Regions from separate parts of the Streptomyces castrisilvae genome, predicted to be linked through region 1. Evidence: riboswitches for the same ligand, from Rfam matches in the RefSeq annotation. Region 1 holds a riboswitch; each other region holds the start of a gene.

The links. A riboswitch is a leader RNA that binds a small molecule or an ion and turns the genes downstream of it on or off. The one in region 1 is predicted to bind cobalamin.
Region 2: it holds a riboswitch for cobalamin, as region 1 does, so the genes downstream of both, P8A18_RS06385 (cobalamin biosynthesis protein) here and P8A18_RS31840 ((2Fe-2S) ferredoxin domain-containing protein) in region 1, are expected to answer to the same signal.
Region 3: it holds a riboswitch for cobalamin, as region 1 does, so the genes downstream of both, metE (5-methyltetrahydropteroyltriglutamate--homocysteine S-methyltransferase) here and P8A18_RS31840 ((2Fe-2S) ferredoxin domain-containing protein) in region 1, are expected to answer to the same signal.

Annotation. Positions count from the first base shown of each region.
Region 1 covers NZ_CP120997.1:7,352,597-7,356,908, reverse strand. The annotation lists gene P8A18_RS31845 ((2Fe-2S)-binding protein) at 1-498, opposite strand, end outside; gene P8A18_RS31840 ((2Fe-2S) ferredoxin domain-containing protein) at 546-938, opposite strand; cobalamin riboswitch at 1,001-1,121, opposite strand; gene P8A18_RS31835 (helix-turn-helix domain-containing protein) at 1,279-2,139, opposite strand; gene P8A18_RS31830 (cupin domain-containing protein) at 2,454-2,888, shown strand; gene P8A18_RS31825 (aldo/keto reductase) at 2,885-3,742, shown strand; gene P8A18_RS31820 (hypothetical protein) at 3,727-3,885, opposite strand; gene P8A18_RS31815 (TIR domain-containing protein) at 3,878-4,267, opposite strand.
Region 2 covers NZ_CP120997.1:1,520,541-1,524,852, reverse strand. The annotation lists gene P8A18_RS06395 (putative cobaltochelatase) at 1-604, opposite strand, end outside; gene P8A18_RS06390 (cobyric acid synthase) at 601-2,163, opposite strand; gene P8A18_RS06385 (cobalamin biosynthesis protein) at 2,160-3,173, opposite strand; cobalamin riboswitch at 3,318-3,446, opposite strand; gene P8A18_RS06380 (hypothetical protein) at 3,597-3,830, opposite strand; gene P8A18_RS06375 (inorganic phosphate transporter) at 3,881-4,312, opposite strand, start outside.
Region 3 covers NZ_CP120997.1:434,309-438,620, forward strand. The annotation lists gene P8A18_RS01670 (ABC transporter substrate-binding protein) at 1-845, opposite strand, end outside; gene P8A18_RS01675 (siderophore-interacting protein) at 944-1,837, opposite strand; gene P8A18_RS01680 (phosphopantetheine-binding protein) at 1,834-2,073, opposite strand; cobalamin riboswitch at 2,611-2,826, shown strand; gene metE (5-methyltetrahydropteroyltriglutamate--homocysteine S-methyltransferase) at 2,988-4,312, shown strand, end outside.

The DNA of each region.
Region 1 (4,312 bases):
CCCCGCGAGCAGCCGCGGCGCCATCTTGACGGGCAGGTGGCTCTCGACGCGCTGAAGGACGCCGTCGGTCTGCGTGGCCACGGCGTCCGCCGGTGACGACCCGGACGGGGGGACGCGGCTGCCCCGCGGCCCGGCCAGCCGAAGGGCTGAGCCGTCGCCGGCCCATTCCACGGTGGTCATCACCGGCACGATCCCGTGGACCAGGGCGCAGGCGAGGACCGGCGACCACAGGCGTGCCGCGAGTCCGAGGTGGGCGATGGAGACGCCGATACGGGTTTCGGCAGTGCCGTAGCGTTCGTTGACGGTCCTGGCCCGCGCCGCGAAACCCTCCCGCGTGAGACGCTCCTCACCGGAGCCGGAGCCGGAGCCGGACGCGAGCCCCCGGACCGTGTCGAGGGCGAAGAAGCCTCCCAGCCGCGCGACGTCCCGCAGCGCCTCGACGACCTCGTCCGCCGGTACGTCGTATGCCGGTACGTCGTCCATCGGTACGTCGTCCATCGGTACGTCGTCCGCCGGTACGTCGTCCGCCGTGCCCCGGCCGCCGTTCATGAGGCCGCTGTCCCGACGCGGCGGGGCGCGGCGATCACATAGAGGTCCAGGATCTCGGGGCGGGCCGCGACACCCGGCCCGCCGGCCCGCACCCATTCCACTATGTCCTCCGTCGCTGCCGGGTCATTGACCAGCCCGAGCCAGACCGGGCGGGCGCCTGCCGCCCGTGCGGCCGCCGAGGGCTGCACGACGACGACGTTGGCCTGATCGCACACGTCCAGGCACTCGGAGATCCGCACCGGGGCGATCTCCCGCAACCGCGCGGTCTGCGCCGCGTGATCGGCGTCGACCTTCACGGTCCCGCAGCAGCAGTCGCGGCACACCACCACCCGGCACGGGACCGCCCGGTCCGCTGTCGGTACGTTCTCGTCGGCGGGCTGTTCAAGCATGCCGCGTCCTCCCTCTCGCCGGGGAGTTCCGCCCCGGGGGTACGTCGAGGGGGCGACAGCGTGAGTCTCTGGCTCTCGGGCAAGCGCGCGCCCCGGTGCCCCGCCCGCGCGGGGCAGTGGCACGTCGGGATCCGCTCGCCGATCACAGTGGCGGTACCGCACCGGATTCACACCGGTTTCCTCGGAGCGCTGCCGCCCAAGTCACCAGCCATGATGCCACCCGTCCCTCACCGGAGGGACGTCGCCGGCGGAACAGCGCTCGCCCGCCCAGTCGTCGTTTCCGGCTGCGGATGCGCTCCGGCCCGGCATGGGTGATCCGGGCCACGCCCGGCGAGCCGGTTCAGGAGGCCGACGAGATCGCGTGGTCGGCGGCCCACGAGGCGAGGATGCGCAGCCGGTCATAGGTGGGTGATCCGGCCTCGGCGGTCCACAGGACGAGCTGCTGGTCGGGGTCGGTGCCGGCGGTGAGGGTGTCCCAGTCCAGTGACAGCCGCCCGGCGACGGGATGGTCGAGGACCTTGGTTCCGACGCCGAGGGTGGCGACGTGGTGGGCGGCCCACCACCTGCGGAAGTCTCCGTCCTGGACACACAGTTCGCCGACCAGGGCGGTCAGTCTCGGGTCGTCCGGGTATTTCGCTGCTTCCATGCGCAGTTGTGCAACCGCCATGCGTGCCACGCTTTTCCAGTCGGCGTAGAGCGTTCGCATGGCCGGATCGGTGAAAAGGACGCGGACGTAGTTCCGGTGCTTTTCCGGAACGGCTGCGAAATCGGTCACCATGGCGGCGGCGAGGGAGTTCCAGGCGAGAATGTCCATGCGGCGGCCCATGACGACGGCCGGGGTGGCCGCGAGGTCTTCCAGCACCCGGCGCAACTGCGGCTGGACCCTTTGGCGGGCGCGGCGGCGCGGCTTGTCCGCTTCCTTGCCCGCGAGCCCGAAGAGGTAGCGGCGCTGGTCTTCATCCAGGCCGAGGGCCTGTGCAACAGCTTCGAGTACGGGGGCAGAGGCAGGCAGACGCCCCTGTTCGAGTCGGGTGTAGTAGTCCGTGGAGATCGCCGCCAGCTGTGCGACCTCTTCACGGCGCAGACCCGCCACCCGGCGCTTTCCGGCCTTGTCGGGCAGGCCCACGGCGCGGGGGGTCAGCTCGGATCGGCGTGCCTTGAGGAACTCCCCCAGCTCGTTCAGATGCGGTGATGGGCTCATGCCTCCAGTCTGGCAGTGAACGCACCAGCTGTGAGGGGGAGAAATTCTTCCCAGGATGCCCTTCTCCCGGGAAGACATTCTCCTCTGCACGCGCGCCGGCAGGCGTGGCAGCGTGGAATTCGGCACGACAGCGCGTCACCGAAGGCGAAGGACAACGGGCTGCCCGAGGACGAGCTGAGCGAGGACGGGCTGAGCGAGGCCATCACCCGCCTGGCCTCCTACGCCGGACGGCCGAACGCCGTGGACGCCGGATCCAGCCCGCCGAGGCGTTCCGGAGCAGGCACAACACCATCAGGGTCACGGAGGCAGCCGATATGACCGACCACGGATTCGAGCAGATCTTTCCGCTCGGAGAGACCAACGACGCCTACGCCGAGAACTTCATCGGGCAGAGCTACCTGGCTCCCCTGGCCGGCGGAAGCGTACCGGTCAGCAACGTGTCGTTCGAGCCGGGCTGCCGCAACAACTGGCACATCCACCACGGCACGGGCGGCGGCGGTGATCAGGTCCTGCTGTGCACGGCCGGCAGCGGCTGGTACCAGGCCGAAGGGCAGGACGCGGTCGGCATGGAGCCGGGCACCGCGATCCGCGTCCCGGCGGGCACCAAACACTGGCACGGCGCGAAGGCCGACTCGTGGTTCTCCCACGTCGCCTTCATCACGCCGGGAGAAGACGTCAGCAACGAGTGGCTGGAGCCCGTCACCGACGAGGTGTACGGCCGACTGCCGAAGAGCGGAGAGAACGCATGAGCATCCTGACCGAGACCTACACCCTGTCCAATGGTGTCGAGATCCCGAAGCTCGGCCTGGGCACGTGGTTCATCGACGACGACAAGGCATCCGACGCCGTGCGCGCGGCGATCGGGACCGGCTACCGCAACATCGACACCGCTCAGGCATACGGCAATGAGCAGGGGGTCGGGGAGGGCATCCGCACCAGCGGCGTCGCCCGCGAAGACCTGTTCGTATCCACGAAGCTGGCGGCGGACATCAAGGACTTCGACCCGGCGGTCGCCGCGATCGACGCGTCACTGGCGAAGCTGGACATCGGCTACATCGACCTGATGCTGATCCACGCCCCGCAGCCGTGGGACGACTTCCGTGGCGGCGACTACGCCGAGGGCAACCGCCAGGCGTGGCGCGCACTGGAGGAGGCCCACGGGGCGGGCAAAATCCGCGCCATCGGAGTCTCGAACTTCCTCCGCTCCGACCTGGAGAACATCCTCGCCCACGGGACCGTGGCACCGCATGTGAACCAGGTACTCCTGCACGCCGGAAACACCCCGGCCGAGCTGCTGACCTTCTGCGAGGAGCAGAACATCCTCGTACAGGCGTACTCACCGATCGCACACGGCACGCTCCTCGGCAGCCGCCGGATCACCGCGATCGCCGAGAAGTACGCGGTCGGCGTCCCGCAGCTGTGCATCCGCTACGCCCTGCAACTGGGCACCCAGCCGCTACCGAAGACGGCGAACCCCGAGCACATGCGCTCCAACGCCGATGTCGACTTCGAGATCTCCGAAGCGGACATGGCCGCGCTGCGCACGCTCGACGAGCGGGACTACGGCGAGCACGCCGCCTTCCCCGTCTACAGCGGCAAGTAACCCGCATCCGGGGCGGCACCGCACTGCGAGAACCGTGCCGCCCACGTCTCAAGGGGAAGCCGCAGCTTGTTGGTGACGTAGGAGACCATGCAGTAGGAGCCGCAGAGCATCAGGATCTCCAGGCAGGGGGTGCGGTCAGGCATCAGGGTCTACTTCGGGGTGCGTGAACCGTACGGGCTTGCCCAGCGACCGGGCGTAGGCGATTTCCGCTCGGGTGCTGTCTCCGATGTAGTCGCCGACTACGAGCACCTCATCAGCGAGGCGGATCTTCGCCCGGTGCAGATCATCGAGTCGAACCTTCAGCGCCTCGGCCTCGACCGGATCAGCCCAGAGTTCGTGCGGCGACTTCATGTCACAGCCCGGTTTGACGACAATCCTTCCGTCTTTCGTCTCCCGCAGATCCGCCTCGGTCATCTCGGTCATGAACCGGGTGGACCCGCAGATCACGACAACAGGCGGAAGGCTCAACAACCTCTTCGCGTCAGCGAGCCTCTCCTCGGGGGTGAGCAGCTGCGGGTTCGACACTGGTTCCTCCTGGTGGTGTGACCCAAGGGGTGTCTGCGGAAACCG
Region 2 (4,312 bases), 5.8 Mb from region 1:
CGACCTCGACGGTCAGCCCGAACCGGTCGAGCAACTGCGGGCGCAGTTCGCCCTCTTCGGGGTTCATCGTGCCGACGAGCAGGAACCGCGCCGCATGCCGTACGGAGACACCTTCGCGCTCCACGTACGAGGCGCCCATCGCTGCCGCGTCCAGCAGCAGGTCGACCAGGTGGTCGTGGAGGAGGTTGACCTCGTCCACGTACAGGATTCCGCGGTGGGCGTCGGCGAGCAGCCCCGGTTCGAAGGCCTTCACGCCCTCCGAGAGCGCCCGTTCGATGTCGAGCGCCCCGACGAGCCGGTCCTCGGAAGCGCCGACGGGCAGCTCCACGGTCCGGGCCGGCCGCGACACGCCGGAGACGTCCTCGTGGGGTCCGTCCGGACACGCCGGGTCGGGCGAAACGGGGTCGCAGGAGAACCGGCAGCCGGGGACGACGGAGACCTGGGGCATCAGCGCCGCCAGCGCGCGCACGGCGGTCGACTTGGCGGTGCCCTTCTCGCCGCGTACGAGGACTCCGCCCACCGCGGGGCTCACCGCGTTGAGCAGCAGACCGAGCCGCAGATCGTCCTGCCCGACGATGGCGGTGAACGGGTAAGGCGTACTCATATGCACTCCTTGGCGGGGGTTGCGGGCGCCGCGGGCGCGCCCGGCGGGATGAACGGAAGCCCGGCCGGCGCGCCCGACTCGATGAGCCGCCACAGCGCGTCGGTGTCGGCGTGTTCCTCGATCAGGTCGCCCAGGCGGTCGAGCTGTTCCTCGCGCAGCGCGGCGAAGCAGGTGTCCGGGGCGGGCACGAAGCGGCGGCCGGTGAGCCGGGCGGTCTCGGTCAGGAACCGGCGGCGGAACGCGTCGCTCTCCAGCGAGCCGTGCCAGTGGGTGCCCCACACGGCCCCGGAGCGGCAGCCGTCCAGCGGTGTGCCCCGCCCGTCCGTGAGGAACGGTTCGCCGCCGCGCACATCGGCGACGCCGTGGTGGATCTCGTACCCCTCGACCGGTGCGCCGAGCGCCTCACCGGCCGGCCGGGCGAGGGTCTTCTCGCGGTCGAACCGCACGCGTACGGGCAGCAGGCCCAGCGCGTCGACCTGCCCGGCGCGCGACTCCACCTCGTCCTCGATGTGCTCGCCGAGGATCTGGTAGCCGCCGCAGATGCCGAGCACCGGGCGGCCTTCGGCGGCGCGCCGCCGCAGCGCGTCGGCGAGGCCCCGCTCGCACAGCCAGGCGAGCGCCTTCACGGTGCCCCGGGTGCCGGGCACGATGACGAGGTCGGCGTCGGCAAGCTCCTCGGCCCGGTCCACGAACCGCACGACGACGCCCGGTTCGGCGGCCAGCGCGTCCACATCGGTGAAGTTGGACATCAGCGGCACCGCGCACACGGCGACGCGCAGGATGTCCTCGCCGTGCGGCGGGGCGACGGCCGACTCGCGCACGGTGCCGCGCAGCGACACACGGAGGCCGTCCTCCTCGTCGATGCCGAGGCCGTGCGCGAAGGGCAGCACCCCGTAGGTGGGGCGGCCCGTCAGATCGCGCAGCATGTCGAGGCCCGGTTCGAGCAGCGAGACGTCGCCGCGGAACTTGTTGACCAGATAGCCCGCGATCAGCTCCTGGTCCTCGGGCGCCAGCAGCGCGGTCGTCCCGAAGAACGAGGCGAAGACCCCGCCGCGGTCGATGTCCCCGACGACCACCACCGGGAAGCGCGCCGCCCGTGCGATGCCCATGTTCACGATGTCCGTGCGCCGCAGGTTGATCTCGGCCGGACTGCCCGCCCCCTCGCAGATCACCGCGTCGTACGTGCCCCGGAGCTGCTCCAGGCAGTCGACGACGGTGGACAGGAGCTTCTCCTGCCGGCCGCCGTGGTAGCCGCGGGCGCTCATCTCACCGACGGGCCGTCCCATCAGGACGACCTGGCTGGAGCGGTCGCCGCCGGGCTTGAGGAGGACCGGGTTCATCAGGGCGGTCGGCTCCACCCGGGCGGCCTGGGCCTGCATCGCCTGGGCGCGCCCGATCTCGGCGCCCTCGCGGGTGACGAAGGAGTTCAGCGACATGTTCTGCGCCTTGAACGGGGCGACCTTCACCCCCCGGCGCACCAGCCAGCGGCAGATCCCGGCGGTGACGACGCTCTTGCCCGCGTCCGACGTGGTTCCGGCGACCAGCAGTCCACCGCTCATCCCGTTCTCCGTCCAGAGGTCCGTCCGGGCGCGTGGGGGCCTGGGCCCCGCCCCGCTCCCGAGATCCGTCGCGCGGCCGCCCCCGCGCCCAGCCGGGCCGCCACGCTGACCCCGAGGGCCAGCACGCCCACCCGGCGCGAGAGGCGCACGGCGCGTTCGATGTCGCCGGTCTCCACCGCGCGGCCGGAACCGCCGTTGAGCACCGGCCGGTGTTCGATCCGCCCGCCGTAGGCGAGGGTGCCGCCGAGCCGTACGCCGAGCGCGCCGGCGAACGAGGCCTCCACCGGCCCCGCGTTGGGGCTGGGGTGCTGGGCCGCGTCCGCCCGCCAGGCGCGTACCGCTTCTCGCGGCCGGCCCCCGGCGGCCACGGCGAGCAGGGCCGTCAGCCGGGCGCCCGGCCAGCCCGCGAGGTCGTCCAGCCGGGCCGATGCCCAGCCGTAACGCCGGTAGCGGGGCGACTTGTGGCCGACCATCGCGTCCAGCGTGTTGGCGGCGCGGAAGCCGACGAGCCCGGGGACGCCGCCCAGGGCGCCCCACACCAGGGCGCCGACCACGGCGTCGGAGGTGTTCTCGGCGACGGACTCCACGACGGCGCGGGCGATCTGCGGGGCGTCCAGGGACTGCGGGTCGCGCCCGCACAGATGCGGCAGCCGCTCCCGGGCCAGCTCGACATCGCCCGCCGCGAGGGCCGCGCCGATGGACCGCGCCTCGCGCCCCAGAGACGTACCGCCGACGACGGACCAGGTGGCGGCGGCGGTCAGGGCTACGGACGCGGCGGGGTGGCGGCGCAGGGCGCGGGCGGCCAGCGCGGCGCTCCCGGCGGCGCCTCCGGCGCAGAGCAGGGTGTGCAGTGCGCCCCAGCCCCGGTGGTCGCGCCAGAGCCGGTGTTCGACGCCTGCCGCGGCCCGCCCGAAGGCGGCGACCGGGTGCCCCCTGCGGGGGTCACCGAGCAGCAGATCGCCGATCAGACCGGCCGTGGCGCCGTACGCGTAGATGCGATCGGCACGCACGGTTCAGCCGGCCGTCACGCCTCGGAGGACCTTCGTACGGGCAGCCGCCCGCGGGGGCGGCGGGGGAACGGTCGCACGGCAGCCGGGCATGGCGATATGTCCTCACTCAGGGTCCGCGCCCTGGTTCGACGTGACGGCGGCGAGAGTCTCCTGGCTTCCGGATCGGCGGTTTCCCCGGTCTTCCAGTCCGCCTCGGCGGGCCGTGACGTGCGGTGGTGGGGACCGCTCCCCGGTGACAGTGGCGGGACCGCGCCGGATTCGCACCGGCTTCCTCTGCTGTCGCCGTAATGGCTCCGGCAGTCCACCACGCCCCGCGAACGCCCGTCAACTTGCTGTTGACCTGCGACGGCGCAGTGTGCGCAGACGCACATCGGGCCGGAAGCGCACGAGGTGCGTCCGGCCCGATGCGAGGGGGAGGAGGTGTCAGGCGACGATCAGATAGATGCCGTACGCGACCGCCGCCGCGCACAGCCCGAAGCAGACGTACGCGCCGGCGCGGGCCAGCAGGAGCGAGGTGCCCGCCCGGCCGCCCCGCGTGGCAGGCTCGGGCTGCTTGGAGAGGCCGACGATGCCGAGGGTGAAGAGGCCCACCAGAGCGACGGTGGTGACGAGGGAGACGCCGAAGACGGTTCCCAGGGCTGCCCAGTCGATGTTCATGCGGAGTGTCCTTACCGAGTACCGGAGTACCGGGATGAGTGCCGGGTCGCTCAGACCGTGGCGGGCCGGGGAGGATCGGCGACGGGTGCCGCGGGGGCCGGGATGGTGGCGGTGAGGTCGTGGGCCTGGGCGGCGATGGTGGGCGGCGGGCTGACGGCCGCGATGGCGGTGGTGACGACGCCCGCGGGTTCGGCCGCGATCCCGTCCCCGGAGCCGGGCGCGACATCGCCGTGGCCGACGGGCTTACGGCGGGAGAGCACCCAGATCGTGCCGGAGCCGGCGACCAGCAGGGCCGCGACGACCACGACGCCCCAGGTGCCCTGCTTCGTGAGGAACTCCGCGCCCGCGCCGACCAGTCCCGCGGCCGGCAGGGTCAGTCCCCAGGCGATGAACATCCGGGTGGCGGTGGACCAGCGGACCACGCCTCCCTTGCGGCCGAGGCCCGCGCCCATCACGGCGCCGGAGCAGGACTGGGTGGTGGA
Region 3 (4,312 bases), 6.9 Mb from region 1:
ACGGACTTCGGGACGCTGCCGTCGGCGTCGACAGAGTAGGTCAGGGCGTCGGCCTCGCGGAAGGCGTCGGGAAGCTCCTCGATGGAGGGGTATTCGCTGACCGCGCTCGAACCGGAGCCGGCCTTCTTGACCTTGCCGTAGTACTTCGCGCCGAGGTCCTGGGCGATGTTGGTGCCCCACGAACCGCCGAACTCGCGCTGGAAGGTGCCCTTGGCGGCGTCACCGTACGCGCCGACGTGGCCGAGGTTGAGCTTCGGCAGCACGTCCTTGTACTTGGCGGCCAGTTCGGCGGCCTTGGTGTCGTAGGTCTTCTTCTGGGCGTCGAACTGCTTGATGGCGCCCGCGGCGTCGGCCTGCTTGCGCGAGAGGTCGCGCCAGGCGGACGGCAGGCTCGGGCCGATCGCGACGACGGGGGCGATGGACTCCAGCCGCTTGATGTCGATGTCACCGAGGACGGGCGCCGGCACACCGATGACGATCAGGTCGGGCTCGGCCTCGGCGACGGCCTCGTAGTTGGTCTCGGCCGCCTGCTCACCCGCGATCTTCGTGAGCTTGTTGTAGGTGGCGAGGTCCTCCTTGGTCATCATCGGCTCGCCGCGCTTCCACGAGGAGATGCCGACCAGCGGTGCGTCGGCCTCGATGAGGGCGGGTACGGCGTACCCGGTGGCCACCACACGCTTCGGGTTCACCGGGATGGTGATCTTGCCGTTGTCCGCGGTGAACACCCGGGTCCTGCTCTTCTCCGAGGCGGAGTCGGACCCGCCGTCGGAGGATGACCCGCATCCGGCCAGAACGAGGGCCAGCGCGAGGGCGCCGACCAGACCGGACGATCTGCGTATGGACATTCCGAACTCCTTGCTACTTAGGTAAGGCTCACCTTAGTTGATGGCCTTTCGGCAGGACAACTCGCGGGTGGCCCACCACCCGGTCCGGCCGGTTTCTTTCAGTGGTCGTGACTGTGGTCGTGGTCGTGACTGTGACTGTGGTCGTGGTCGTCCTCGTCGAAGTCCGCGACGCCGCGCTTCCAGTAGCCGGTGATGTCGTAGTCGGCCTTCTCCAGGCGCAGTTCGTCACGGACCCAGCGGCGCAGCGGCTTGATCTGCCCCGCCTCCCCCGCGACCCAGACATACGCCCGCTCCCCCTCGGGCACGGTGACCGCCATGGCGGCACGCGAGAGCGCGTCACCGGAGCCGGCCGGGCGGCCGTCGCGGTGCAGCCACTGCACCTCGACGCCCTCGGGCGCGGTCAGTCCGATCTCCTCGCCGGCGTCCGCGACTTCGATGAACGCCCAGCCCCTGGCGGCCCGGGGCAGTTCCTCCAGCCACCGCGCGATGGCGGGCAGCGCGGTGAGATCGCCGACGAGCAGGTAGCGGCCGTAGCTGTGCGGGACGATCAGCCCGCCGGGCGGCCCCGCGATGTGCATGGTGTCGCCGGGCTGCACCTTGCGGGCCCAGTCGGAGGCGAGACCGCCCTCATGTGCGGCGATGTCGATGTCGAGCTCGCCCGTGGCGGGGTCGTAGCGGCGCACGGTGTACTCGCGCGAGGTGGGCACCGGCCTCGGCCAGCGCAGCATCGCCCCGTTGCGCTCGGGCAGGCGCAGGGTGCCGTCCGCCTCCGGGAAGATCAGCTTGACGTGCTCGTCGGGCGCGTGGGCCTCGAACCCCTCGGTGCCCGCCCCGCCCAGGGTCACCCGCAGCAGCCCCGTGCCGACCGTGGACGTACGCACGACCTCGGCCTCCCGGATGCCGATCGGGTAGCCGACCTTCTCGGCGTGCAGGCCGGCCCGCACCTCGGCGATCCGCTCCAGGTACCGGTCCCGCTGGTCGGTGCGGCTCACGCTGCCTCACCCGCCAGCAGCGCCTGCCAGTGGCCGAGTTCGGGCAGCTCGAAGAGGTCGGGGAACTCCAGCGTGGTCGCCCCTGCCGCCCGCCAGCGCTCGACCAGGACCATGATGCGCATCGAGTCGAGCCCGAGGTCGACGAGATTCTCCTCGGGTGCGATCTCGGCGGGCTCACAGCCCAGCAGTTCCGCGATGTCGGCCCGGACACGCTCGGGCGACAAGGTCTGGCTCATCGGACGACTCCTTCGGGGGGTGGGCACCGACGGGTGGGTCGGAGCGGTGGTGCGGTGGGTACGGGCCCGGCGGCGGGCAACGCGAACGGCCGGGCGGGGAGAGGGTTTTCGCCGGTGGCGGTGGGCGCGGCCCGTCCCGCCGGGAGCGCGGAGCGGCTCACGGCGGGCGGACGGCGACTTCGGGGCACACGCTTCGGGACCCACAGGGTTCAGAGGCTGCCGGCGTCACGATCAGCCGTGCGGACGGCCTCGACCGCCGGGCCACCGCCCCTCACCTTCCACGCCCACACGAAGTCCCCCCTAAAGCCCAGGCAAGGCTAACCTAACATCGACTTGCGCGGCACAGACACCTCTTCCGCCAACCGGACATCCTTCGCCCGGAGTTCAGGCAGTCGGGCACTGGGAACTTAGGCTACCCTCACTTAACCTAGCGCAGGAGGCCGGGCCGCGTGAAGGGCCACACCCCGGCCCCACCCCTCCCGCGCGGTTTCCGTCCCGGTATGTGAGCCGGGGCGCCACGCACGGTCCGCGACCCCGTAGGCTGGCGGCGCAGCTGGTTCGCCCTGTCCGCCAGACAGGCGCGTCGTAAGAGGGAACCCGGTGGGAATCCGGGACTGCCCCGCAGCGGTGAGTGGGAACGACCGCCGTCATACGCACTGGATCCGTCCGATCCGGGAAGCGACGGCCAGTAGGAATCCGTCCCTGGCGGATGCGCCCGCGAGTCCGAAGACCTGCCCGTTGCCCGCGTACGACCCCTCGTACGCGGAAATCCCGGTGACCTCGTGGGCGGGTCGGCGTGCGTACCTGACGAAGAACCCGCACCGTGTGTGCCAGGGGCCCGTCCGGTTCGTCATCCCTTCGCGTCCGTGTCCCGTCCCGGGATGTTCAGGAGTCATCTCGCGAAGGAGATTTCCGTGACATCCAAGCCCGCAGCCGCGGCAGCGCAGGCCACCGTGTACGGCTACCCCCGGCAGGGCCCGGACCGGGAGCTGAAGAAGGCGATCGAGGGTTACTGGAAGGGCCGGGTCACCGCCGACGCCCTCCGGGAGACGGCGGCAGAGCTGCGCCGGTCCAACTGGCGGCAGCTGGCCGGCGCCGGCGTCCACGAGGTGCCGACCGGTGACTTCTCGTACTACGACCACGTCCTGGACACCAGCGTCATGGTCGGGGCCGTCCCGGACCGGCACCGCGAGGCCGTCGCGTCCGACGCGCTCGACGGGTACTTCGCCATGGCGCGCGGGACCCAGGACGTGGCCCCGCTGGAGATGACCAAGTGGTTCGACACGAACTACCACTACCTGGTCCCCGAGCTCGGCCCCGACACCGTCTTCAGCGCCGACTCCACCAAGCAGGTCACCGAGCTGACCGAGGCCCTCGCGCTCGGGCACACCGCCCGGCCCGTGCTCGTCGGTCCCGTCACCTATCTCCTGCTGGCCAAGCCCGCCCCCGGGGTGGCCGCCGGCTTCGAACCGCTCACCCTGCTCGACCGGCTGCTCCCGGTGTACGCGGAGGTGCTCGCCGACCTGCGCGCCGCCGGAGCGCGGTGGGTGCAGCTGGACGAGCCCGCCCTCGTCCAGGACCGCACCCCGGCCGAGCTGAACGCCGCCGCCCGCGCCTACCGCGGCCTCGGCGCCCTCACCGACCGGCCCCAGCTGCTCGTCGCCTCCTACTTCGACCGGCTCGGCGAGGCGCTCCCGGTCCTGGCGAAGGCCCCCGTCGAGGGTCTGGCGCTCGACTTCACCGGCGCCGCCGCGGCCAACCTGGAGGACCTCGCAGCCGTCGGCGGGCTCCCCGGCAAGCGGCTCGTCGCGGGCGTCGTCAACGGCCGCAACATCTGGATCAACGACTACGAGAAGTCCCTCGCGACCCTCGCCACGCTCCTCGGTCTCGCCGGCCGGGTCGACGTCGCCGCGTCCTGCTCCCTGCTGCACGTCCCGCTGGACACCGCGCCGGAGAAGGACATCGACCCGGAGATCCTCCGCTGGCTCGCCTTCGCCCGGCAGAAGACCGACGAGGTGGTGACCCTGGCGAAGGGGCTGGCCCTGGGCACCGAGGCGGTGGCCTCCGAGATCGCCGCCAATCGCGCCGCCCACGCCTCCCGCGCCGGCTCCCCCCTCACCCGGGACCCGGCGGTGCGGGCCAGGGCCGCCGCCGTCACCGAGGCGGACGGCCGCCGCTCCCAGCCGTACGGCGAACGCGCCGCCGCCCAGCGCGCCCACCTCGGGCTGCCGCTGCTGCC